DNA from 2 places in the Blautia sp. LMAG:36 genome. Region 2 is predicted to be linked to the other one. Evidence: predicted binding sites of a transcription regulator. Region 2 holds the regulator's gene; the other holds the start of a gene.
What was found. The regulator Rex, encoded in region 2, represses fermentation and respiration genes when NADH is low (regulators of the CRP and FNR family bind a similar motif). The targets are predictions, from matches to a motif close to ATTGTTAANTANTTAACAAT.

Region 1 (11,913 bases), 140 kb from region 2:
TTTTGTAGGTCCTGCAGCATTCATGATACGCTCCAGCTCCAGAGATGTGATCACATCCTTGCTCTGGCTGTATGCATATTCATCATATTTGTCAAGCTTGATGGTATCAAATCCGGTTGCCACAACGATCGCTCCGTATTTCTGTGTTACGATCTCATCCTGCTGATCGTAATCAATGGCTCCTGCCTGACATACTTTGGAGCAGACACCACATTTGCCTGTCTTAAATTTCAGGCAATGCTCTCTGTCGATCACAGGAACATTTGGAATCGCCTGTGCAAACGGAGTATAGATAGCTGACCGGTTGTTCAGCCCTCTGTTGAACTCATTGGGAATCTTTTTGGAAGGACATTTTTCCTGGCAGACTCCACAGCCTGTACATTTGTCCATGTTGACACTTCGCGCTTTTTTGCGGATATCAACAGTAAAATCTCCTACAAAACCTGCAACTTTTTCTACTTCACTGTATGTATAGATATTGATCTTTTCGTGAGCTGCAGCCTCCACCATTTTTGGAGTAAGGATACATGCGGAGCAATCCAGAGTAGGGAAGGTTTTGTCAAGCTGTGACATTCTTCCGCCGATACTTGGTGTTTTTTCCACAATATCAACTTCATAGCCTGCATCGGCAATATCAAGAGCCGTCTGGATTCCGGCGATACCGCCTCCGATGATCAGGGCTCTCTTTGTAACCTGGCTTTCTCCCGGCTGAAGAGGAGCATTTAAATTGACTTTTGCTACTGCTGCTCTTGCAAGGATCACGGCCTTCTCCGTAGCCTCCTGCATATCCTTGTGGATCCAGGAACAGTGCTCACGGATATTTGCGATCTCCACCATGTATGGATTCAGGCCGGCCTTTTCCGCTGCTTTACGGAAAGTTGCCTCATGCATACGCGGAGAACAGGAACAGACAACCACTCCTGTGAGATTTTTTTCACGGATGGCTTCCTGGATCCTGGACTGTCCTGCTTCGGAACACATATACTGATAATCTTCTGCATGGACAACTCCTGGCTCTTTTGCAATGATCTCCACAACCTTTTTCACGTCTACCGTAGCGGCAATATTACTTCCGCAATGGCAGACAAATACACCGATTCTCTGCACTTTCTCACCTCCTGTATCTTCTGAACGCACTTACAAGCAGCTGCTGAGGAAGCTCCGGATCAAGAAGCTCCGGAATTTCATTTGGTGAAAGATAGTCTCCGCCTTTTTCCCGAACAACCAGCTGTCTTGCCCCGTCAATGATCTTTCCGGGTTTTACGTCTCGCGGACAGCGCTCCACACAGGCAAAACAGGAAAGACATTTCCACAGGGATGCTGAATTTACAAGTGCTTCGATATTTTCATTGATCACGTAGGACACAAACTGATGAGGCTTGATATCCATCTCGTCAAAGGATGGGCAGGTAGCAGAGCATTTGCCACACTTCATACATTTCAGAGGATTGGTCCCGCTGATCTCCTTTATTTTTTCCGCAGCAGAATGGTTATCTCTCATTTTGCCACCTCCTCTTTGACGCCAAGGGCTTCTGCCAGAAGCTCTGTAAAATAGTAAACCGGCATTTTATTTCCGGAATTTTTATTCAGATTGTATTTGCAGAGCGGACAGGCAGTGATCAGCATATCTGCGCCAAAGCCTGCTGCGCTTTCTTCAATCTTTTCACACATATTCTGTGACATTTCTTTTTCTTTCAGGGATATATATCCTCCACAGCATTCATTTCTGTAAGGATAGATCACAGGCTCAGCGCCAAGGGCACGGATAAAATCCTCCATGATCCTTGGATTTTCCGGATCATCAAATGCCATGATCTTTCCAGGTCTCAGAAGCAGACATCCGTAATAGGCTCCGATCTTCTTTCCGGTAAAAGGATTTACTACTTTTTCTTTCAGTTTATCAAAACCGACTCTGTCCCGGAGAACCTCCAGATAATGGAGAACGGTTGTCTCTCCTTCATAGGGAGCTTCCAACTGCATATAATTGTTGGCTCTGGTCCGGATATCTTCCACATTTTTCATATCATCATTGACACGCTTGATCACATGATGACAGGCTGAACAGATCGTCACCAGATCCTGGCCTTTTTCTTTTGCCTGGTTTAACGCACGGACGGAAGAAAGCTTTGTGGCGATCTCGTCTGTGCCAAGCGGATAAACACCACCACAACACTGCCAGTCCTCGATCTCCTCAAGCTCAAACCCAAGGGCTGTGGCACTGGCTCTGGCATACTCATCCAGATCTTTGGCCTTTGTTCTCAGGGTGCAACCCGGATAATAACTGTACTTCATACCTTTCATTATCCTTTCTTAGTCTAAAATCTGACGTTTATAGTAGATATTCTTGTTCATATATTGTCTTTTTTTTAACGATACATGAATAAAAAAATGAAATCTCAACTAACACTTATTTGAGTTTTTTTATCAATTTGCACCCAAATAAAAGAGAAAAACACTCTTCCTCCGCAATTAAGAAGTGTATTAGCTCGATTTCCGAAATCATCATATCATGTTATTTCTGTTTCGACAAGGCTTTTTCGATATTTTTTTGTGTTTTTTTTAACGTACTTTTGAAAAACCTTATCATTTACGATCCTGCTTCCATGATAATTTTCATTTTCGGGCATAAAAAAAGCTCCGGATCTCTCCGAAGCTTTTTTGCTCCTATCAGTAAATAATGATCGGATAACCTGCATCAATGGTGTTATAGATCAGTGCTGCCTGATCCTTAGGCAGATTGATGCAGCCGTGGCTTCCGTTGGTTTTATAACGGTTCCCGCCAAAGGATGATTGCCAGGACGCATCATGAAGTCCCTGTCCGTAGACAAAAGGCATCCAGTAATTAACCTTTACATCGTAACCATATTCATTGCTGGTAAGGTTAAAGGGACTCGCCTTGTAGGCGATCGGCCATGCACCACGATATGTTTCACGCCCCTTCACCGGCTTACCGCTGACAATATCTGTTTCCGTCACAAGGCTTCCGTCCTTATACAGCCACAAATGCTGTGCATCCAGACTGACCTCTATGTAACTGCCTGCCAGATCGTCTGTTCCGTTTCTCTGGTATCCTTTTTTGCTGTAAACAGGCTCTCTTGTTACAGCAGTACCACTTTTCAGGTCTTCCAGAAGCTGAGCATATTCTCCGTCCTGATCGATCCGGTATCCGTACTCATTTCCCTCAATGGTCACATCCGTTCCCGTAGATGTATGAAAGGTGCGGGGAACATAAATGGTATTGTATTTATTGGCAAGCTCACTGATGTAGGCTTTAATGGCTTTTTCATCCAAAGTCAGCGTCTCCCCCTCAGCCTTCAGCCAGGATGTGATCGTATCGGAATCCAGAACAGCCGTTTCACTTCCGAATGTATAAGTTACTGTACTGCTGCGGTATTTCTTCAGCTGGCTGTTCAGGTCTGTAATCTTATTTTTCATATCCTCTGTTACAGTGACCGTCGGGCTTACATACACATGCTTGTTGATCGGTACTGTGATGGTATCCCCAAGCAGAGCCGTATCAAATGCTGCGTTCAGATTTGTGTCCACGGTAGTCTCCAGCTTATCCGGATCGATTTCCGTCCCCTGTACCTGTTTCACAAGGGTGAATTCTTTTTTCTCCTTATTGTACTGAATGGCTGCATCAACAGAAGCTTTTCTTTCTTCCGTACCGAAATTTGAAAGATCGAGAGCCTGCTTTTCCTGCTCCTCATCTTCCTCGATCTGACATTCCGGTTCTATATTTTCTTCCTTTGGAAAAAGCTTCCGGCTCTCTTCCCGCTGTTTCTGAATTTCTGTAAGCTTACTCAGAAGGGCTTCTTCATTGAGACTGTAGCCCAGCTCTTTCAAAGTAGTACTGTAAACTTCCTGATCATTTTCCTGAAAGGATACCGGACGATCTGCAAATTCCGCAGTGATCTTTTCTTCTGCCTGCTTTGCATCCAGTCCGGAAACATCCACTCCCCATATGGAAATCTTCCGTCCCAGCGTATTGTGATCTGCCAAGTATGTATAGACAAATAACCCTGCCACTGCCAGGATCGTTACGCCAATGCAGATCCCAAGTATGATCTTCAGTGTCTTTTTACTGATGGTTGATCTTTTCTCCATACCCTTATCCCTCGAGTCTTATGTAATATATGTTATGTTGTCACACTGGCTGTTATTATAATACAATAAATCCCATTTTCTGTAAAAATGACTTATCCCGGATCCTTCTGATCCGGTAAAAAAAGACAGACTGACGCCTCTGCGAAAATCTGTCTTTCTCATACGTTTCTTTATCTGTTTCTGGCAACAGTATTTCTCTCAGAATCTTCTGCTTCTTATTCCGGCATTACGATCTTGCCTGCAACGGCACAGGCTGCTGCTGTTTTCGGAGATGCCAGATAGATCTGAACCTTGGAAGTTCCCATACGTCCCAGGAAATTACGATTGTTGGTTGCCACGACCTTTTCACCGTCTGTCAGGATTCCGCCGGTCCTTCCGCAGCAAAGTCCGCAACCCGGATGTGTAATGATAGCCCCTGCTTCCGCAAGAGTATCCAGAATGCCAAGCTCAATAGCCTGACGGTAAATTTTGCGGCTGGCAGGAGTCACGATCAGCTTTACAAAGTCTGCAACCTTTTTGCCCTTCAGCACCTCTGCTGCCGCCATAAGATCCTCCAGACGTCCGTTGGTACAGGAACCGATGAATACCTGGTCGATGGTCTCACCCTGAAGCTCACTGACATCACGGATCTTGTCCACCTGAGACGGACATGCCATTACCGGCACAAAATCCTCTGCTTTATAACTTATGGTCTTCATGTAGACAGCATCCTCATCTCCCACAAGACTCTTCTGATAATCATCAAGCTCTACGTTGCAGTAAGCAGCTGTCTTCTCATCCGGTGTGAAAAGTGCACATTTCGCACCGGCCTCAATTGCCATATTCGCCATAGTCATACGGCTTGCCACAGACATATTTTCAATGGTGCTTCCGCAAAATTCCAGAGCACGGTAAGTAGCTCCATCTGCACGAAGGTCACCGATCAGGCGGAGGATGATATCCTTGGACATGACATTCTCCGGAAGTTCTCCGTCGATCACAACCTTTATGGTTTCCGGAACCTTGATCCACATGGTTCCTGTTCCCAAGATGCTGGCCATCTCTGTGTAACCGATGCCGGAAGAAAACGCACCGACACATCCATAAGTCGTGGTATGGCTGTCTGTGCCAAATACAATATTACCGGGTTTAACATAACCTGCCTCAGTCATAAGCTGATGACAGATACCGTCACTTCTGTGTACGTTTTTCATGCCATATTTAGCTGCAAAAGCATCTCCCACATGGAAATGTCTGGTATCATCCTGCTGACTTGCCGGTACAAGATGGTCATAGATCAGAACAACCTTGTCCGGATCCCACAGCTTCTGAAAGCCCATCTCCTCAAATTTTTCCGCTACAAACGGAATAAAGATATCATGGATCATCACTCTGTCCACATTGACCGTCACGATATCACCAGGTTTTACTGCCTTGCCTGTATTATGTCTGATAATTTTTTCAATGATCGTCTCGCCCATTATTTCTCTCCTCTCCGTTTTTTAGTCCAGGCCGTTCAGCTTACGCATGGCTTTTACCAGTCCGCCAGCCTGGATGATATCCATCAGATTCTCCGGAAGAGAAGCGATCGGGTACTGTTTTCCATTGTGCTCTACATGCTCATTCATTACTACCGTAACCTGATCTCCCTCTTTTACATTGTCATGAAGATCCGGCTGCTCAATAAGAAGAAGGCCGTTGTTAATGGAGTTGCGGAAAAAGATCCGGGCAAAAGATTTCGCAATGACACACTGCACACCCAGTGCCTTGATGATCTCCGGTGCCTGCTCTCTGGAGGATCCGCATCCGAAGTTCTTTCCTGCTACAATAATGTCGCCCTTTTGGATCTGTCCGGCCAGCTCCGGACGAAGGGGGCTGAATCCGTACTGTTTCATATCGTCAATGGTTTTCAGTGCAAGGTACTCCGTCGGGATAATGATATCCGTATCAATATCATCACCAAGTACCCACACTTTTCCTGTAAATGCTTCCATATGTATATCTCCTGTTTATTCCGTTCCGTATCATCAGGCAAATGTTTTCTGTCTGCTCTGTTATAAGAACCCACGCCGAAACGGATCATCCTCTGATAATTTCTGAATATATTATTTAAATCTTTTCTGAAACTCTTATACTCTGTCAGCAGTTGCGATCTCACCTGCAACGGCAGATGCAGTAACTGTTGCCGCAGATCCCAGGTAAACCTTGGAGCTCGGATGCCCTGCACGTCCCTTGAAATTACGGGTTCCTGTGCTGATCAGAACCTCATTCTCGCCGATAACACCCTGGCAGCTTCCCCAGCATACACTGCAGTTCGGGTTCATAACAATAGCCCCTGCTTCCATGAAGATATCGATAAGCCCCTCCTTTAATGCCTGACGATAAATGGTCTGGCTTGCAGGAACAACCAGGAAACGAACTCCCTCTGCAACTTTTTTGCCTTTGATCACCTCTGCGCCTACACGGAGGTCTTCAATACGGCCGTTATTGCAGGAGCCAAGGAACGCTTCGTTGATCTTGATGCCGCAGGTTTCCTCAGCCGGAACCACATTGTCAACAAAGTCTGGCTTCGCTACAACCGGACGGACTTTTGAAAGATCAAAGGTATACTCTCTTGCGTAAACAGCATCCGGATCGCTATGATATACCGCTTTTGGCTCACGTCCATGCTCTTTCAGATATTCCAGAGCTTTATCATCAGCCTCAAAGATTCCTGTCTTCGCACCAGCCTCAACAGCCATGTTGCAAAGTGCCATACGGTCGCTGATGCTTAAGGTTCTGGCGCCCTCACCGGTAAACTCCATTGCCTGATAGTTGCAGCCGTTTGCCCCGATCTCACCGATAATGGTAAGGATCAGATCTCTTGCGTAAACACCCTCAGGAAGCTTCCCTGTCAGGTTAAATTTTACGGTTTCCGGAACCATGACCCAGGATGTTCCGGTCACCATTCCGTAAAGGAAATCTGTGCATCCTACACCGGTACCGAAAGCACCAAGTGCTCCGTAGGAACAGGTATGGCTGTCAGCACCGAAGATCAGCTGTCCCGGACGGACATAATTCTCGATCATGATCTGGTGGCAGACACCCTTTCCTTCCCAGAAATCAATATTATTTTCTCTTGCAAAATCTCTCATCTTTTTCTGGGATGCCGCTGTTTTCGGGCTGTCAGACGGTACGTTATGGTCTACGATTAATACCAGCTTCTTTGTATCTGCAATATGAGGATTTTTTAATTTATTGTTGTACATATCAACAGTCAGATGTGTGGTTCCGTCATTGCTCATCAGATGATCCAGTGAAACCGTATAGATATCTCCGGGTTTTACACTGTCCACTCCAGCCGCTGCCGCGATGATTTTTTCTGCGATCGTCATTCCCATCTCTTATTCCTCCTCACGGTTCAGAGAAGCGATAAGGCCGCCCTGATTCAGTATATTCTGCATGTATTCCGGCAGTTTTGTGCAGGAATAAGTCTTACCATTGGCAACAGCAGTTCCCTCGGACATATGAAGCTCCAGGGTATCTCCTGTCTTCACAGCATCCGGGAGATCCTTACAGACAATTGCCGGAAGTCCGATATTAATGGCATTACGGAAAAAAATACGAGCAAAAGATTTCGCAATAACTGCCTTTACTCCAAGTGCCTTAAGAACACCCGGTGCCTGCTCTCTGGAGGATCCGCATCCGAAGTTCTCTCCTCCAACTACAAAATCTCCCGGTTTAACCTTTTTGGAAAAATCCGGATCCAGTGATTCAAATGTGTGGTCCTTCATTTCATCCAAATTCGGCAGAAGCAGATACTGGGATGCAATGATCTGATCGGTATCAAGGTCATTATGAAATTTAAAAATTGTTCCCTTATCCATAAAACAAGTTCCTTTCTGATCGTTATCCATTTCCGGGTTAACATTCCTCTGTTACCCTTTTCGTCCTATATTCTAACACAAAACGTCATATAATTAAAATGTATATTTTTAATACTTAATATAACTTTAAGTTATAAAGTCATTTCCCTGTGATCAGCGCAAAATATCCCCACTCCCACAGAAGCTCTTCAAAACTGTTCTCAAGATATTCCCGGATATCGTCTTCCTCATATCCGGTCATTCTGGAGATCACTACCATATAATCCCGGAGTGTTTCGTAGGGAAGAGATCCCCGTCCATCTTTCTGCCACCGAAGAAAAACAGCCTGGCGGATGGTGGCATATTCCATACCGATCCACTGCATATGGACCAGGGCATCTTCCAAATCTCCCTCCGGTGTCAGAAGATCTGAATATACTTCGTTGGCAAGAAAGCTCCGGAGAAGGTCTTCATATACACGAAATTTCCGATAAAAATCCTCCCGGGCTTCCACCAGTTCCTCTTCCTCATATTCTTCGGACAATTCCTCCGCAAGTTCCATCACCGGCTCCAGATATTTCCGGTAAAGTCCCTCTTTCCGGTAATTTACAGCCAGGTCCTGCAAAAGTTCATTGCATTCGTCCATGGTATCCAGAACAGGCAGCTCTATTTCATTAATAGCATGTTCCAGTTGGCGAATCGTTTTCTCTGAAAAATAATCTTCCACAAGCTCTGTGGTAAGCGGCATGTTCCAGTGAAGTTCCTTCAGAACATAAAAACTTTCAAGAAGGATTTCCTCCGGTGTTTTTTCAGGATCCATTATAAGATCCATAACCTTCCGGCGCACAAGAAAAAGCGGCTGTTCCTTTTCTTTTGGAGTTTCCGGAAAAGCGATTCTTTTCTTCTCCTTCCAGATGTCCAGGACAGCCGGGCAACAGGGCATCATGGTCGCTTCCTTATGATCCTGAAATTCATGGATCTCCCTTGGAAAAATCTGGCAGGTCTCTGAAAGCATCGAATCCCCATAAGCACTTACCAGATAGCACAGTCTGTTCTTTGCAAGAAAAGGACAGTCGTGCTCTTCCGTCATCTTCATGATCCGGCTGCCGTCCTTTTTCATGGTATAGGCCTGCAGGCAGCTTCTGTGTCCGGGCACCTCTGACGGCGGCTGGATGGTTTTCCAGTTTCTGTAGGTTTCATCATCTATGTTGATCTTCCATTCCCTGCAGCAGCTGATGGTGCATTTGTCTGCAATACAGGTAAATTCGTCGTAATAATCAGGTTTTAATAATTCCATGTTTCCTCCATATTCTTTATTTTCCAGCTCCAATGTCTCCTGTTTGCAAAATGGACATGAGTTGACCTGTTTTATTTTCCCCGTAAACACAGAAAAGCGGAATTCTATCCGCTTTTTCTGATATTCTGTGTATTCGTTTTTATTCTGCAGTCTCTCCCAGAAGCTGCCTGTGAACTTTCCGCCTTACAAACCAGAAACAGGTCACCTGCATGATGATCGTAAGGATCCAGGATGCCGGATAAGAAATAAACAGTACTTTCAGTGATCTGTGAGCCGGGAAAATTCCAAAAATCCACACAATTCGAAGGCCGACCGTTCCGATAATAGACAGGATCATCGGCACACCAGAGCGTCCCATTCCGCGCAGTGCTCCCGGAAACAGATCCATCTGTCCGCAAAGGAAATAGGTAACTGTGGTATAGACAAGAATCTCCATTCCGCATTGGATAACCTTAGGGTCTTCCGTATAGATCTTCAGAAGCTGCGGACCGAAAAAGTATGCACCACAGCCCATGGCAAAGGATACGACAAAGGACAGGATCATACAGTCAACAAGCACCCGGTCCATACGTTTCGGTTTTCGCACACCATAATTCTGACTGGTAAAGCTCATGCAGGCCTGGGTAACTGAATTTACAGACACATACAGAAATCCGAAGATATTGTTTGCTGCCGTATATCCTGCCATTGCAATGGAGCCAAAAGAATTTACAGAGGACTGGAGCAGCACATTGGAAAAATTGATCACTGTACTCTGGATTCCTGCTGGAAGCCCTACCTGAAAGATCTGTTTCAGATATTCCATATTTATGGACAGACTCGAAAAACGCAGCTGATAGCTTCCCTCTGTCTGATACAGGCATCGGAGAACAAGGATACAGGAGATCAGCTGAGAAATCACGGTTCCGATTCCGACACCTGCCACACTTAAATGACAAATGATCACAAAAAACAGGTTCAGAAGCGCATTGGCGCAACCGGAAATGATCAAAAAGACCAACGGCCGCTTGGTATCTCCCACTGCACGCAGAATTGCTGCGCCATAGTTATACAGCATAAAAAACGGCATTCCCAGAAAATAGATACGCATATAAAGAGTAGAAAGATCGATCACATCCTCCGGCGTATCCATCAGCTCCAGGCAGATTCTGGCAAAGATCACTCCCAGAAATGCCATGATGATCCCGCTGATCAGAGCCAGCAGGATCGATGTATGTACTGTTTCTGACATTTCTTCATCCTTACCGGCAGCATAAAATCTGGCTGCCAGCACATTGGCACCAAGAGAGATCCCGATAAAAAGGTTGGTAAACACATTGATCAGTGCGGTAGTGGAGCCTACTGCCGCCAGCGCCTCACTTCCACTGAAACGTCCCACTACCACGATATCCACTGCATTGAACATCAGCTGCAGGATACCGGACAGCATCAGCGGCAGTGAAAACGAGATCAGCTTGTCCATGATCGACCCATTACACATATCGATCTCATACTTGTTTTTTTTCACGATTTCATCCCCCATGTTCATACTTACATAAGAATATTATAGCACCTTTCGTCGGAAAGCTACAATGAAATATTTTTATGGAGAATATGCAGCGGCTGCATAAAATACGCAGCCGCACAGTAACGTGTGTTTATCATTTCACTATCTTTCCAGGAGTCCTGCATCACGAAGGTTTGCAAGAAGTGCATTAAAATCCTCCACAATATCATCTACCGTTGTTGCATTTCCAACAGCAGCTGCCGGGGTTACTGTTCCGGCGGGGCCGGTGGCTCCTGTTGCTCCTGTTGGACCTGCTGGACCGGTGGCTCCGATCGCACCAGCCGGACCTGTTACCCCCGTCGTTCCCGCTGGACCCGTGGCTCCTGTTGCTCCTGTTGCTCCTGTCGCTCCCATTGCTCCCGCTGGACCGGTGGCTCCCGTTGCTCCCGTCGGACCTGTTACTCCTGCAGGACCGGTGGCTCCTGTTGCTCCCGTCGGACCGATGACTCCCGCTGGACCCGTTGCTCCAGCCGGACCAGTGGCTCCCGTATATCCCTGTATTCCCGGTTCCCCCTGCGGTCCCTGAGGACCCATAGGACCCGGAACTCCCGGACAGCCTCTGGGACCGGTTGGTCCTGTAGGTCCCACAGGGCCTGGGCAGCCTCTTGTTCCACATCTGTCACATCCACAGGAACTATGATTTCCATAACAGGACATACAGGACAAATCCTCATGACTGTCCTGCTGCATTTCCATTTCCTTACGTTTTCGATGCCTGAACAGCATTCTTCGATCACCTCATAGGAAAATAACTTTCCCTACAGTATATGACAACAGCTTTTACCTGTGCATAGGATCCCCGCAAGCTTGTACCCTGCCAGAAAAATATAATAAAGATATCTTTTCTTTTATGCCAGACCATATTTTTCCCGGAAATATTTCTGGTCATACAATACTCCCGGATCTTCCGGCTTCAGTTCCATCGCTTTCTTATGAAAAAAGAATGCCTGCTCCGGGCATCCCATTTTATCATAACAAACGCAAAGCTGCATATATGGCACAAACCCATGATACTCAGCCATAAAAAATCCACCCTTTTTCTTATCTGAAGGCACAGTGAGCGCCTGCCCGTACCAGTAGGCAGCCTGTCTGGGCAGCTCTCTTTCCAGAAAGATCTTACCGACCTCACAGCAGATTTC
Region 2 (11,913 bases):
GCAAGATCCAAATCTATCGGAAGGTATCATATGATGATGGGTGAGAATCCGATCTATATCATTTCCTGCAGCGGAAGAGGGGAGGAGATTTAGGTGAAGATCCCGAGAATACTTCTTGCGGCAGGTGCCAGCGGAAGCGGAAAAACCCTGATCACCTGCGGGCTGCTTCAGGCGCTGGTGAACCGTGGCCTTAAGGTGGCTTCTTTTAAATGCGGCCCGGATTACATAGATCCTATGTTCCACAGCCGTGTGATCGGTACAAGATCCCGAAACCTGGATACGTTTTTTACAGATGGAGACAGAACCCGGTATCTTCTGGCAAAGAACGCATCGGACTGTGAGATCGCAGTGATGGAGGGAGTCATGGGGTATTATGACGGTGTAGGAGGGATTACCTCCAGAGCCAGCGCCTATGATCTGGCCTCCACCACAGATACACCGGTGATCCTGATCGTAAACAGCCGTGGCATGAGTGTTTCCCTGGCTGCCTATGTAAAGGGCTTTCTGGAATACAAAAAGGACAGTCATATCTGCGGCGTGATCTTTAACCAGATGTCTCCCATGCTGTATCCCAGGATGAAGAAGCTTCTGGAAGAGGAGCTTTCCGTAAAGGTACTGGGATATGTTCCGAAGGTGGAGGACTGTGTGATTGAAAGCCGTCATCTGGGACTGGTGCTTCCGGAGGAGATCCCGGAACTGAAAAGCCGTCTGCAGAAGCTTTCCGAGGTGCTGGAGAAAACGTTGGATATCAATGGGATCCTGGAGCTTGCAGGGGGAGCACCGGAGCTTGCGGCGCCGGAGCCGGAAATGCTTATACAGAAGGATACAGCCTTCGGATACCGGACAGAGGAAAAGGTGCGGATCGGTGTGGCGGATGATGAAGCCTTCTGCTTTTTCTATGCGGATAATTTAAATCTTTTGGAGCAGATGGGAGCGGAGCTGGTACGTTTTTCCCCCATTCATGACAGAGAGCTTCCGGAGGATCTGGACGGGCTTCTTTTAAGCGGCGGTTACCCGGAATTAAACGGGGAGGCGCTGGAAGAAAATCAGGAAATGTGCACCCGGATCCGGGAAGTTATCCTGGACGGAATGCCTTGTCTGGCAGAATGTGGCGGATTCATGTATCTTCATCAGGAGATGGAGGATATGGAAGGAAAGCAGCGCAGAGTCTGCGGGGTGATCCCTGGAAGGGCTTACCGCACACCGAAGCTGAACCGGTTCGGCTATATCACCCTTACGGAAAAACAGGATACCGGACTTGGTGAGATCCCGGCTCATGAATTCCATTACTTTGATTCTACAGATTGCGGAGAGGATTTTCATGCGGCAAAGCCGGCATCTAAAAGAGGATGGGATTGTATCCATGACCAGGGCAGGCTGATGGCAGGATTTCCGCATCTTTATTATTACGGAAATCCCAGGGTTCCGGCACGCTTTCTGAAGAACGCACTGGAATATAAGAAAGAACGGAGGCAGAAAAAAGATGCTGAAATATAGTCTTCCTGCACTGGTCATAGGATTTGTGCTGGATCTTCTGATCGGAGATCCCAGATGGCTTTATCATCCGATCTGTGTCATCGGCAATCTGATTGCAGTGCTGGAAAAGGTGATCCGGAAGATTTTTCCGAAAAATCACGGCGGTGAGCTGACAGGAGGCTTTCTGATCGTAGTGCTTGTCTGTCTGTTCAGCGGCGGGGTGCCGCTTCTGGTGCTTTATTATCTTTACCGGTATCTGCCGGTGGCCGGATTTGTGCTGGAGGTTTTCTGGTGCTATCAGCTTCTTGCCACCCGTTCCCTGAAGGATGAGAGTATGAAGGTTTATGACCGGCTGAAAAACGGAACTCTGGACGAGGCACGCTATGCGGTGTCCATGATCGTAGGCCGTGATACCAGAGAACTTACGGAAACTGGCGTGACAAAGGCTGCCGTGGAAACTGTTGCGGAAAATGCATCCGACGGCGTGATCGCCCCCATGCTATATATGGCTATCGGTGGGGTGCCGCTGATGTTTTTGTACAAGGGTATCAATACCATGGATTCCATGCTTGGATATAAAAATGACAAATATCTTTATTTCGGCCGTATTGCGGCAAAGCTGGATGATGTGGCCAATTATATCCCTGCCAGGATCTCCGGATGGCTGATGGTGGCAGGAACTGTTTTTACAGGAATGGATACAAAAAATGCGGCAAAGATCTACAAACGTGACCGGAGGAATCATGCAAGCCCCAATTCAGCCCAGACAGAGGCTGCCATGGCCGGAGCGCTGGATGTACAGCTTGCGGGAAATGCATATTATTTCGGGAAATTATATGAAAAACCCACGATCGGGGATCCGATCCGCCCGGTGGAGCCGGAGGATATCAAAAGAGCTAACCGGCTGATGTACGCGGCATCCATACTGGGGGTGGTTGTATTTGGACTGTTCAGTGCGGGGATCCGGTTCGGGTTATTAAGGTAACAATAAATACAGACAGGAGAATGACCAATGACAAAACACATACATGGAGGAGACGTATATAAACATAAAGACTGCCTGGATTTTTCGGCAAATCTGAATCCTTTGGGAACACCGGAAAGTGTGAAGCAGGCCATTATCCACAGTCTGGATCATATTGCACAGTATCCTCAGGTGGGATGCGGCGTTCTCAGGGAAAGGATCGCAGAATCGGAAGGGGTAAAAGCGGAAGAGGTAATATGCGGTAACGGAGCGGCAGAAGTGATCTTTACGCTTTGTCATGCAGTAAAGCCAAAGCGGGCTCTGATCCCGGCGCCTACTTTTGCGGAATACGGACAGGCTCTGGCCAGCACTGGCTGTGAGCTGGAATATTACATGCTGACGGAAAATGACGGTTTTGTGCTCAGTGAAGCATATCTGGATATCCTCCATAAGGGACTGGATATGGCTTTCTTATGTAACCCCAACAATCCTACCGGCATGCTGATCCCCCACAGGCTTCTGAAAAGGATCCTGGAAAAATGCAGAAAGCTGGATATCCTGCTGGTGGTAGATGAATGTTTCCTTGATTTTGTAAAGGAGCCGGAAGAGTATTCTCTGAAGCGTTCTCTTTCCGGGTTCAATAATCTTTTTATCCTGAAAGCATTTACAAAAAGATATGCCATGGCCGGGGTGCGGCTGGGCTATGGCCTTTGTTCTGACAGAAAGCTGATAGAAAGGATGGAGCTCTGCGTTCAGCCATGGAATGTTTCCACCATGGCCCAGGCAGCCGGGCTCCAGGCACTTACAGAGACGGAATATGTAGAGGAGGGAAGACAGCTTGTTTTTCGGGAGGCACAGTGGCTGAAGGATGAGCTGGTCCGCATTGGGTATAAAGTATTTCCGTCGGAAGCAAATTATATTTTCTTTAAAGGACCGGAGGAGCTCTTTGACTTCTGTCTGCGCAAGCGGATCCTGATCCGTGACTGCAGCAATTATCCGGGTCTTACAAAGGGGTATTACCGGATCGCGGTAAAGCGCCATGAAGAAAATGTAAAACTGATCGAAGTACTTGAGGGAGGTATATTATGGCAAAAGCAATAATGGTACAGGGAACCATGTCCAATGCCGGAAAAAGCCTGCTGGCTGCGGGACTTTGCAGGATCTTTAAGCAGGATGGGTATCGTGTGGCTCCTTTTAAATCACAAAATATGGCACTGAATTCCTTTATCACAGAGGATGGTCTTGAGATGGGACGGGCCCAGGTCATGCAGGCAGAGGCAGCCGGGATCCGACCGTCTGTCCTGATGAATCCCATCCTTCTGAAGCCTACCAATGATGTAGGCTCCCAGGTGATCGTTAACGGAGAAGTTCTTGGAACCATGAGTGCCAGGGATTATTTCAAATATAAGAAGACCCTGGTTCCGGATGTGATGAAGGCGTACAACGCTCTTGCAGCGGAAAACGATATCATTGTCATCGAAGGTGCGGGAAGTCCTGCCGAGATCAATCTCAAGGATGAGGATATTGTAAATATGGGTATGGCAAAGATGGCCAAGGCACCGGTCCTTCTTGTGGGAGATATTGACCGTGGAGGTGTTTTTGCCCAGCTGATCGGTACGGTAGAGCTTCTGGAGGACGATGAGAAGGCTATGGTAAAGGGGCTGATCATCAACAAATTCCGCGGAGATAAGACTATTCTGGACCCTGGTGTTGTCATGCTTGAGGAAAGAAGCGGGATCCCGGTGGTGGGTGTGGCGCCTTATCTGGATATCCAGGTGGAGGATGAGGACAGCCTGACGGAACGTTTTGACCGGAAGCAGGAAGCCGGTGTCATTGATATCGCAGTGGTCCGTACACCAAGGATCTCTAACTTTACGGATTTTAATCCTTTTGAGAGCATTCCCGGAGTTTCTCTCCGCTATGTAAAACACCCGAGAGATCTTCACTCTCCGGACATGATCATCCTTCCTGGAACCAAGAACACCATGGGTGATCTGATCTGGATGCGGGAAAGCGGAATGGAAGCAGCAGTTCTCAAGGAAGCCTCCAGAGGCAAGCTGATCTTTGGTGTCTGCGGTGGCTATCAGATGCTGGGTGAAACCTTAAGCGACCCTCATGGAGTTGAAAATGGCGGTTCCATGAAAGGAATGGGACTTCTTCCCATGGAAACGGTATTTGCCGAAAAGAAAACCAGGACCAGGGTGCAGGGGCATTTCGGTCAGCTGTCCGGTGTGTTTGCTCCTCTTTCCGGTGCGGAGATCGAGGGCTATGAGATCCATATGGGCGAAAGCATCCTGAAGGACAATGCAGGAACAGCCACGAAGATCACAGACAGCGTCAGCGGTAAGAAAAAAGAAGAGGGTGCTTTTGCGGGAAATGTGTGCGGAACCTATATCCACGGCGTTTTCGATAAGGAAGCATCTGCAGAGGCGATCATCCGCGTGATCGGCGAGAAAAAAGGTATTGATGTGGAAAATATGACAGGCGTGGATTTTGCGGCATTTAAGGAACAGCAGTATGATATTCTGGCTGCAGAGTTGCGGAAGCATCTGGATATGAAAAAAATCTATGAGATACTGGAAAACGGGATTACGGAGGAAGAATAGAAATGAAAGTTGAGCTTGAAAATGTAAAACCCATGGAGATTGAAAAAAGAAGCTTTGAGATCATCACAGAAGAGCTGGGGGATACTCCCCTGATCCCGGGAACAGAGCTGATCGTAAAACGCTGCATCCACACAAGCGCAGATTTTGATTATGCAAAAAATCTCTGCTTCTCGGAGGGTGCAGTGGAGATGGCCATGGACGCCATCCGCAACGGTGCCTGCATCGTCACAGATACCCAGATGGCAAAGGCCGGGATCAACAAGCGTGCACTTGCCCGCTACGGCGGTGAGGCTTACTGTTTCATGTCCGATGAGGATGTGGCTGCCCTTGCAAAAAAGAACGGGACTACCAGAGCCACAGCCAGCATGGACAAGGCCGCAGAGATGGATAAAAAGCTGATCTTTGCCATTGGAAACGCACCTACCGCACTGGTACGTCTTTATGAGCTTATTGAGAACGGAAAGCTTTCTCCTGAGCTGATCATCGGTGTGCCGGTAGGCTTTGTGAATGTTGTGCAGTCCAAGGAGCTGATCATGCACGCAGATGTGCCTTATATTGTGGCAAAAGGACGCAAGGGTGGAAGCAACATCGCTGCGTGCATTGTAAATGCCCTGCTCTACATGATCGATAACCGGAGAGATTAGGAGCCGGTAACCTCCTTCAGAAGCTGACAGGCAGGCAGAAAATCCTTGGATGGAATGGAGGAGCAGGAGAGGACCAAGGTGACCTCGGCTCCGTTTTCTCTGAGAACCTCCAGTCCCAGACCATGGTTCCGGGCTCTGTCTGTCAGTTCACTGCCTGTGAGAGAACAGGGGAGAGTAAGGGCAAGGCTGGTTCCTGCGGCTCCTGTTTGGATCTGGCAGTCCTGGCCGAAGGTTTCCCGGACAGCCTGGGAAAGAGCCTTCAGCTTCTGGGAATAAAGGCGGCGGAGCTTTCTTGTCTGGGAAGCCAGATGCCCGTCGCGGATAAACTGGCAGAGTGCGATCTGTTCTGCCTTGGAAGCAGTCTGATTATAAAAGGCTGCTTTTTTTGTATATTTTTCCCGGAGAGAGCGTGGCAATACCATGAAGCTGACACGGATGGAGGGCAGCAGTAGCCTGGAAAAGGAACCGATATAGACAACGTTTTCACCACCTGCAAGACCGAAAAGTGAAGGCGTCGGTTTCTGGAAATAAACAAATTCGTTTTCGAAATCATCCTCAATGATCAGATGGTCATCGATCTCCGCATGACGGATCAGCTCCAGGCGTCGTTTTACCGGCATGATCTCGCCCCATTTCGTCATGTGAGCAGGAGAAACATAGATCACATCGCAGCTTTTGTCCCGGTAATGGACATCAAAGCCGTAATCCTGAAAGATGGTGCTGCATGTGGTGAAGGACGGTGTGGGGAACGAAACGGTTTTCCGTTCATGGATCAGAGGGCAGAGGATCTGGAGAAGGGGCTGGAGACCGGCCCCTACTACAATGTCATCCGGGGAGCAGATCACATTTCTGCGTTCCCGGATATAGTCTGCGAGAACCTCCCGGAAATCGCTTTCACCCTGGGGTTCGCCATAAGAAAGCATACGGTCGCCCTGGCGGAGGGCACTTTTGATGTAACGCTGCCACAGATCAAAACGGAAGCTTTCCCGGTCAACACCGGAAGAGGCAAAATCATAAAGGCAGGGCGTGATATCCTTATCCTGTTTTTCGGGGGTAAGCAGATGCTGCTTGGAAGCAATGCCGGTGACATAATAGCCGCTCTGTGCCCTGGCGATGATATAGCCGTCTGCTGCCAGCAGAAGATAGGCATTTTCGATGGTGGTACGGCTCAGCTTCAGCTCCTGGGCGCATTTGCGGAGGGAGGGCATTTTGCTTCCGGGAAGGAGACGGCCTTCCAGGATCAGCTTCCGATAATAGTGGTAAACCTCCAGATAAAGGTGTTCTTTTTTGTGTTCTGCAGATATATTTAACATAAGTATGATGATTTCCTTCCAAAAATGATTGCGTAAACCTGACAGTTCATTCTATAATATTACAGAAAAAAACTCAAGACTGGAGAATTACCATGAAAAAAATAGCAGTGATCAATGATCTTTCCGGGCTGGGGAAATGTTCACTGACAGCAGCGATCCCGGTGATCTCGGTGATGGGAGTCCAGGCGTGTCCACTTCCCACCGCTGTTTTAAGCAACCAGACCGGTTATGAAAGTTATTTCTGTGAGGATTTCACAGAGCATATGGAACCATATATGGAGCAGTGGAAAAAAAGAGGATTTTTCCCGGATGGGATCTATACAGGATTTCTTTCTGATGATAAGCAGGCAGACAGGATCCTGAAATTTATGGATGCGTTTGCAGGAAAGGATACTTTGATCCTTACAGATCCGGTGATGGGGGATGACGGCGCGGTTTATCCGATCTATACAGAAGAACTCCGCAGCCGGTTCTGCGAACTGACACGTCGTTCCTATGTGATCACACCGAACCTTACGGAAGCCCTCCTTCTTCTCTACGGAAAAGAAAAAATGGAGGAGATCTGGAATAAACTGCAAAAGGTATCAGAGGCCCGGCGGATGGAAGAAATCCGGGAGATCGGGTGCGGACTTGCCCGGAAATTTTCACTTCCTGCCGTTGTGATCACTGGAGTGGATCACAGGGAGGAGGGGCAGCCTCTGAAAATGGGGAATCTTGTCCTGGAAAACGGAAACAGCTCCTGGGTATTTGCAGAGAAATCCGGCGGAAGCTATTCCGGGACAGGAGATCTTTTTGCATCCGTGCTCAGTGCAGGGCTGGTAAAAAGATATTCCATGAAAACCTGTGCAGAGCTGGCCGTGGACTTTATCTCGGCATCGATCCGGGATGCGGTGGAGGAAGGAACAGACCGTAACGATGGTGTATGCTTTGAACAGCATCTCGGCATGCTGCTTCCATAAAAACATAAGGGGATAAAAAAGAGCTGACCGTCAGGCCAGCTCTTCCCATTTTTCATAAAGCTCTTCCAGTTCTTCAGCGATGGCTGCTTTTTCGCGGCTCAGCTTTGTACATTCCGCTACATTGGTGCAGACATCCGGAAGGACCATAGTCTCGTCGATCTCGCTGTCTCTTGTTTCCAGCTCTTCGATACGGGCTTCGACTTTTTTCAGCTCGGCTTCCCGTTTTCGTTTCTTTGCCTGTTCTTCCTTCATCTGCTGCCAGGAAAGCTTGTTCTCGGAAACCGCTTTTTCTTCGGCAGGTGCCTCCGGAGAAGTGCTTCCCGGTGCATAGGTACTGGTCAGCTCCTCCTTCTTTTCCAGATAGTAATCATAATCACCGATGTAATTTACCACTGCCTGGTTTGTCAGCTCCATGATCCTGGTCGCAGTCTGATTGATAAAGTAACGGTCATGGGATACATAAAGGACTGTACCGGTGTAGCTGACCAGTGCTTCCTCCAGGATCTCCTTGGAGGCAATATCCAGATGGTTGGTAGGCTCGTCAAGGATCAGGAAGTTGGCTTCGGAAAGCATCAGCTTTGCAAGGGAAACACGGCCTCTTTCTCCACCGGAAAGTGCGGAGATCTCCTTGAAAACATCATCTCCGGTAAAGAGAAATGCGGCAAGCATATTTCGGATCTCGGTCTCTGTGAGAGTCGGATAAGTATCGGAGATCTCCTGGAAAATCGTCTTGTCCATATGCAGAACATGATGTTCCTGATCGTAATAACCGATCTGAACCTTGGAACCAAGGGAAAATTTGCCGGCATCTGCCTCAATAAGACCGTTGATGATCTTTAGCATGGTGGTCTTTCCGGTTCCGTTGTTTCCGATCAGTGCCACACGCTCGCCGCGTTTGATATCAAAGGAGATATCGGAGAACAGGGTCTGTCCCGGAAAGGCCTTGGAAAGCGCTTCCACGTGGAGCACATCGTTTCCGCTTAACACCCGTGGTTCCAGCGAGATACGCATCCGGTCCTGGAGCTCAAGAGGCTTTTCGATCCTCTGTACACGGTCCAGCATTTTTTCACGGCTTTCCGCACGCTTGATGGATTTTTCACGGTTAAAGGATTTCAGCTTGGCGATAACGGCTTCCTGATGCTTGATATCCCGCTGCTGATTTAAGTATGCCTTGTACTGTGCGTCGCGAAGCTGAGCCTTCTTGAGAGCATAGGCAGAGTAGTTGCCGCTGTATACGCGGGTCTGTCCGGCTTCGATCTCAATGACCTTGGTGACTACCTTATCCAGAAAATAACGGTCATGGGAGACGATAAAAACAGCTCCCGGATAATTCAGAAGATAAGTTTCCAGCCAGGAGATGCTTTCCATATCCAGGTGATTGGTTGGCTCATCCAGAAGCAGGATATCCGGCTTGGAAAGAAGCATCTTGCCCAGCGCCACGCGGGTTTTCTGACCGCCGGAAAGAGTTTCGATCTGCTTGTCATAATCTTCCTCCGTGAAGCCGAGACCCTTTAAGACACCGGTCAGCTCACTTTTGTAAGCGTATCCGTTCTCCAGCTCAAACTGATGGGTCAGGCGGGTATAGGTTTCCATCAGACGGTTCAGCTCATCACCGGTCACCGTGTTCATTTCCTGTTCCATATTGCGGATACGGCGTTCCATATCGATGATGTGCTGCTTGGTGGTAAGAAGCTCCTCGTAGATGGTATGATGTCCGTGGATATCCTGGTACTGGGCAAGATAGCCGATATTTTTATCCCGGGCAAGCACCACGGTACCGGAATCAGCAGAAAGCTCCTGCATGATGATCCGCAGCAGTGTGGTCTTTCCTGCACCGTTGCATCCGATCAGAGCAGCCTTTTCACGGTCTTCAATGTGAAAGGATGCATCATTTAAAATTACTTTTTCGCCAAAGGCCTTGCATATATTCTGACATGATAAAATCATAAAAACTGTCCTCCTGTATAAAGAATCACCCCTGTTTATGCCTGAACAGGGAAAAATCCTCCACCTATTATAACGGAAACTGCCGGGATTTCAAAGAAAAAATCAATTATTAGAAAAATTATAAAGAAATTTGTACAGAATAGACAACTTTAATTGACAGGAAAATGTCAATTCGTTATAATTAACCTAGTGTAAGGTAAGGAGGAAAACTATCGTGGAGACAAAACAAATCTCGAAAGCGGTGATTAAGCGTCTGCCACGCTATTACCGCTACTTAGGAGAGCTGATGGAAGATAATGTAGAACGTATTTCTTCCAATGAGTTAAGTAAGAAGATGCATACCACAGCTTCTCAGATCCGTCAGGATCTTAATAATTTCGGCGGTTTTGGGCAGCAGGGGTATGGCTATAATGTACACTATCTTTATACAGAGATCGGTAAGATCCTGGGACTGGATACCGTTCATCCGATGATCATCCTGGGTGCCGGTAATCTGGGACAGGCACTTGCCAATTATGTGGATTTTGAGAAGCGCGGGTTCAGGCTGGTTGGTATCTTTGACGTAAATCCTGTGCTTGAGGGCATCGCAGTCCGTGGACTTGAGATCCAGATGCTCAGTGAGCTTCCGTTTTTCCTGAGAGAGAATAACGTGGAGATCGCGATCCTGACACTTCCCAAGAATAAAGCCAAGGAAATGGCAGATATTCTGGTGGAGAACGGGATCAAGGCAATCTGGAATTTTGCACATCTTGATCTTGAGACACCGGATGATGTGATCGTAGAGAACGTTCATCTTTCCGAGAGTCTGATGACACTGTCTTATAATCTCAGCAAATACAGGCAGGAACATGTGGATAAGTAAGAATTGTTAAGCTGCCGGAAACGGCAGCTTTCTCTATGACAGAGGGGAGGCAGAAGACAGAATGAAGAAGCTTGTTACCTGCAAAGAAATGAAGGATCTGGACTCCACAACGATCCGTGAGATCGGAGTTCCCTCCGAGGTTCTGATGGAGCGGGCGGCACTGAAGGTGGTAGAGGAAACAGAAAAGTATCTCCAGAAGGACGAAAGGATCCTGGTAGTCTGCGGAAGCGGAAACAATGGCGGTGACGGTATCGCAGTTGCCAGATTGTTCCATCTGAAGGGAATCCGGGTAGAGTTTTATATGGTCGGAAACAAAGATAAAATGACCAGAGAGACAGCTCTTCAGTATAAGATCGCTTCCGGTTATCGTGTCCCGGAGGTGAATAACCCGCAGTGGAGTGAATATACTACTATAGTAGATGCCGTGTTTGGGGTAGGCCTGACGCGTCCGATCGAGGGGCATTATGCTGATATCATCCATGAGATGAACAGTGCGAGGGCCAAAAAGATCGCAGTTGACATCCCGTCAGGAGTGAACGGAGATACTGGCCTGGAAATGGGAATTGCCTTCAGCGCCGATCTGACTGTCACATTTGCCTACCGGAAAAGAGGTCTTTGCTTTTATCCGGGAAGACTGTATGCAGGAAGGATCGTTACCGCCGATATCGGGATCTATGAGCAGGAAGCTGTGACTGCATCTGCCGCCTGTCTGGAAAATAAAGATCTGAAGCTGTTTCCGGAACGTGATCCCGGCGGAAACAAGGGTACCTTCGGAAAAGTGCTCTTTGTGACCGGAAGTGAGGGAATGTGCGGAGCCGCTTATTTAAGCGCCAGTGCAGCACTTCGTGCCGGTGCGGGAATGGTAAAGATCCAGACTGTGGAAGCCAACAGGATCCCACTGCAGATACTCCTTCCAGAGGCTATGGTCTGCAGCCGCTTTGATCAGGAATCCAATGAACAGCTTCTATCCTGGTGTGATGTGATCGTGATCGGACCGGGACTTGGAACATCAGTGGCCAGCCGTGAGAGAGAACAGTGGTTTCTCACGGCGGCTGCCCGGGAGAAAAAGCCGCTGATCCTGGATGCGGACGGCCTGAACCTTCTGGCTGCACATCCACAGTGGTATCAGTATCTGGGAGAGC

Region 1: a site for Rex is predicted at 2,355-2,374, ahead of CCC17_RS12635 (CoB--CoM heterodisulfide reductase iron-sulfur subunit B family protein). Genes of this name have one in related genera too.

The regions. Positions count from the first base shown of each region.
Region 1 is NZ_NALB01000010.1:26,054-37,966, reverse strand. It holds gene CCC17_RS12645 (CoB--CoM heterodisulfide reductase iron-sulfur subunit A family protein) at 1-1,107, opposite strand, end outside; gene CCC17_RS12640 (4Fe-4S dicluster domain-containing protein) at 1,112-1,501, opposite strand; gene CCC17_RS12635 (CoB--CoM heterodisulfide reductase iron-sulfur subunit B family protein) at 1,498-2,292, opposite strand; gene CCC17_RS12630 (L,D-transpeptidase family protein) at 2,668-4,107, opposite strand; gene CCC17_RS12625 (3-isopropylmalate dehydratase large subunit) at 4,323-5,567, opposite strand; gene CCC17_RS12620 (LeuD/DmdB family oxidoreductase small subunit) at 5,589-6,080, opposite strand; gene CCC17_RS12615 (3-isopropylmalate dehydratase large subunit) at 6,216-7,466, opposite strand; gene CCC17_RS12610 (LeuD/DmdB family oxidoreductase small subunit) at 7,470-7,952, opposite strand; gene fliB (flagellin lysine-N-methylase) at 8,092-9,228, opposite strand; gene CCC17_RS12600 (MATE family efflux transporter) at 9,368-10,750, opposite strand; gene CCC17_RS12595 (collagen-like protein) at 10,877-11,500, opposite strand; gene CCC17_RS12590 (tetratricopeptide repeat-containing glycosyltransferase family 2 protein) at 11,623-11,913, opposite strand, start outside.
Region 2 is NZ_NALB01000010.1:167,637-179,549, forward strand. It holds gene cobK (precorrin-6A reductase) at 1-93, shown strand, start outside; gene CCC17_RS13245 (cobyrinate a,c-diamide synthase) at 94-1,497, shown strand; gene cbiB (adenosylcobinamide-phosphate synthase CbiB) at 1,484-2,461, shown strand; gene cobD (threonine-phosphate decarboxylase CobD) at 2,489-3,541, shown strand; gene CCC17_RS13260 (cobyric acid synthase) at 3,526-5,046, shown strand; gene CCC17_RS13265 (precorrin-8X methylmutase) at 5,049-5,690, shown strand; gene pdxR (MocR-like pyridoxine biosynthesis transcription factor PdxR) at 5,687-7,003, opposite strand; gene CCC17_RS13275 (pyridoxamine kinase) at 7,096-7,962, shown strand; gene CCC17_RS13280 (ABC-F family ATP-binding cassette domain-containing protein) at 7,993-9,909, opposite strand; gene CCC17_RS13285 (redox-sensing transcriptional repressor Rex) at 10,124-10,771, shown strand; gene CCC17_RS13290 (NAD(P)H-hydrate dehydratase) at 10,833-11,913, shown strand, end outside.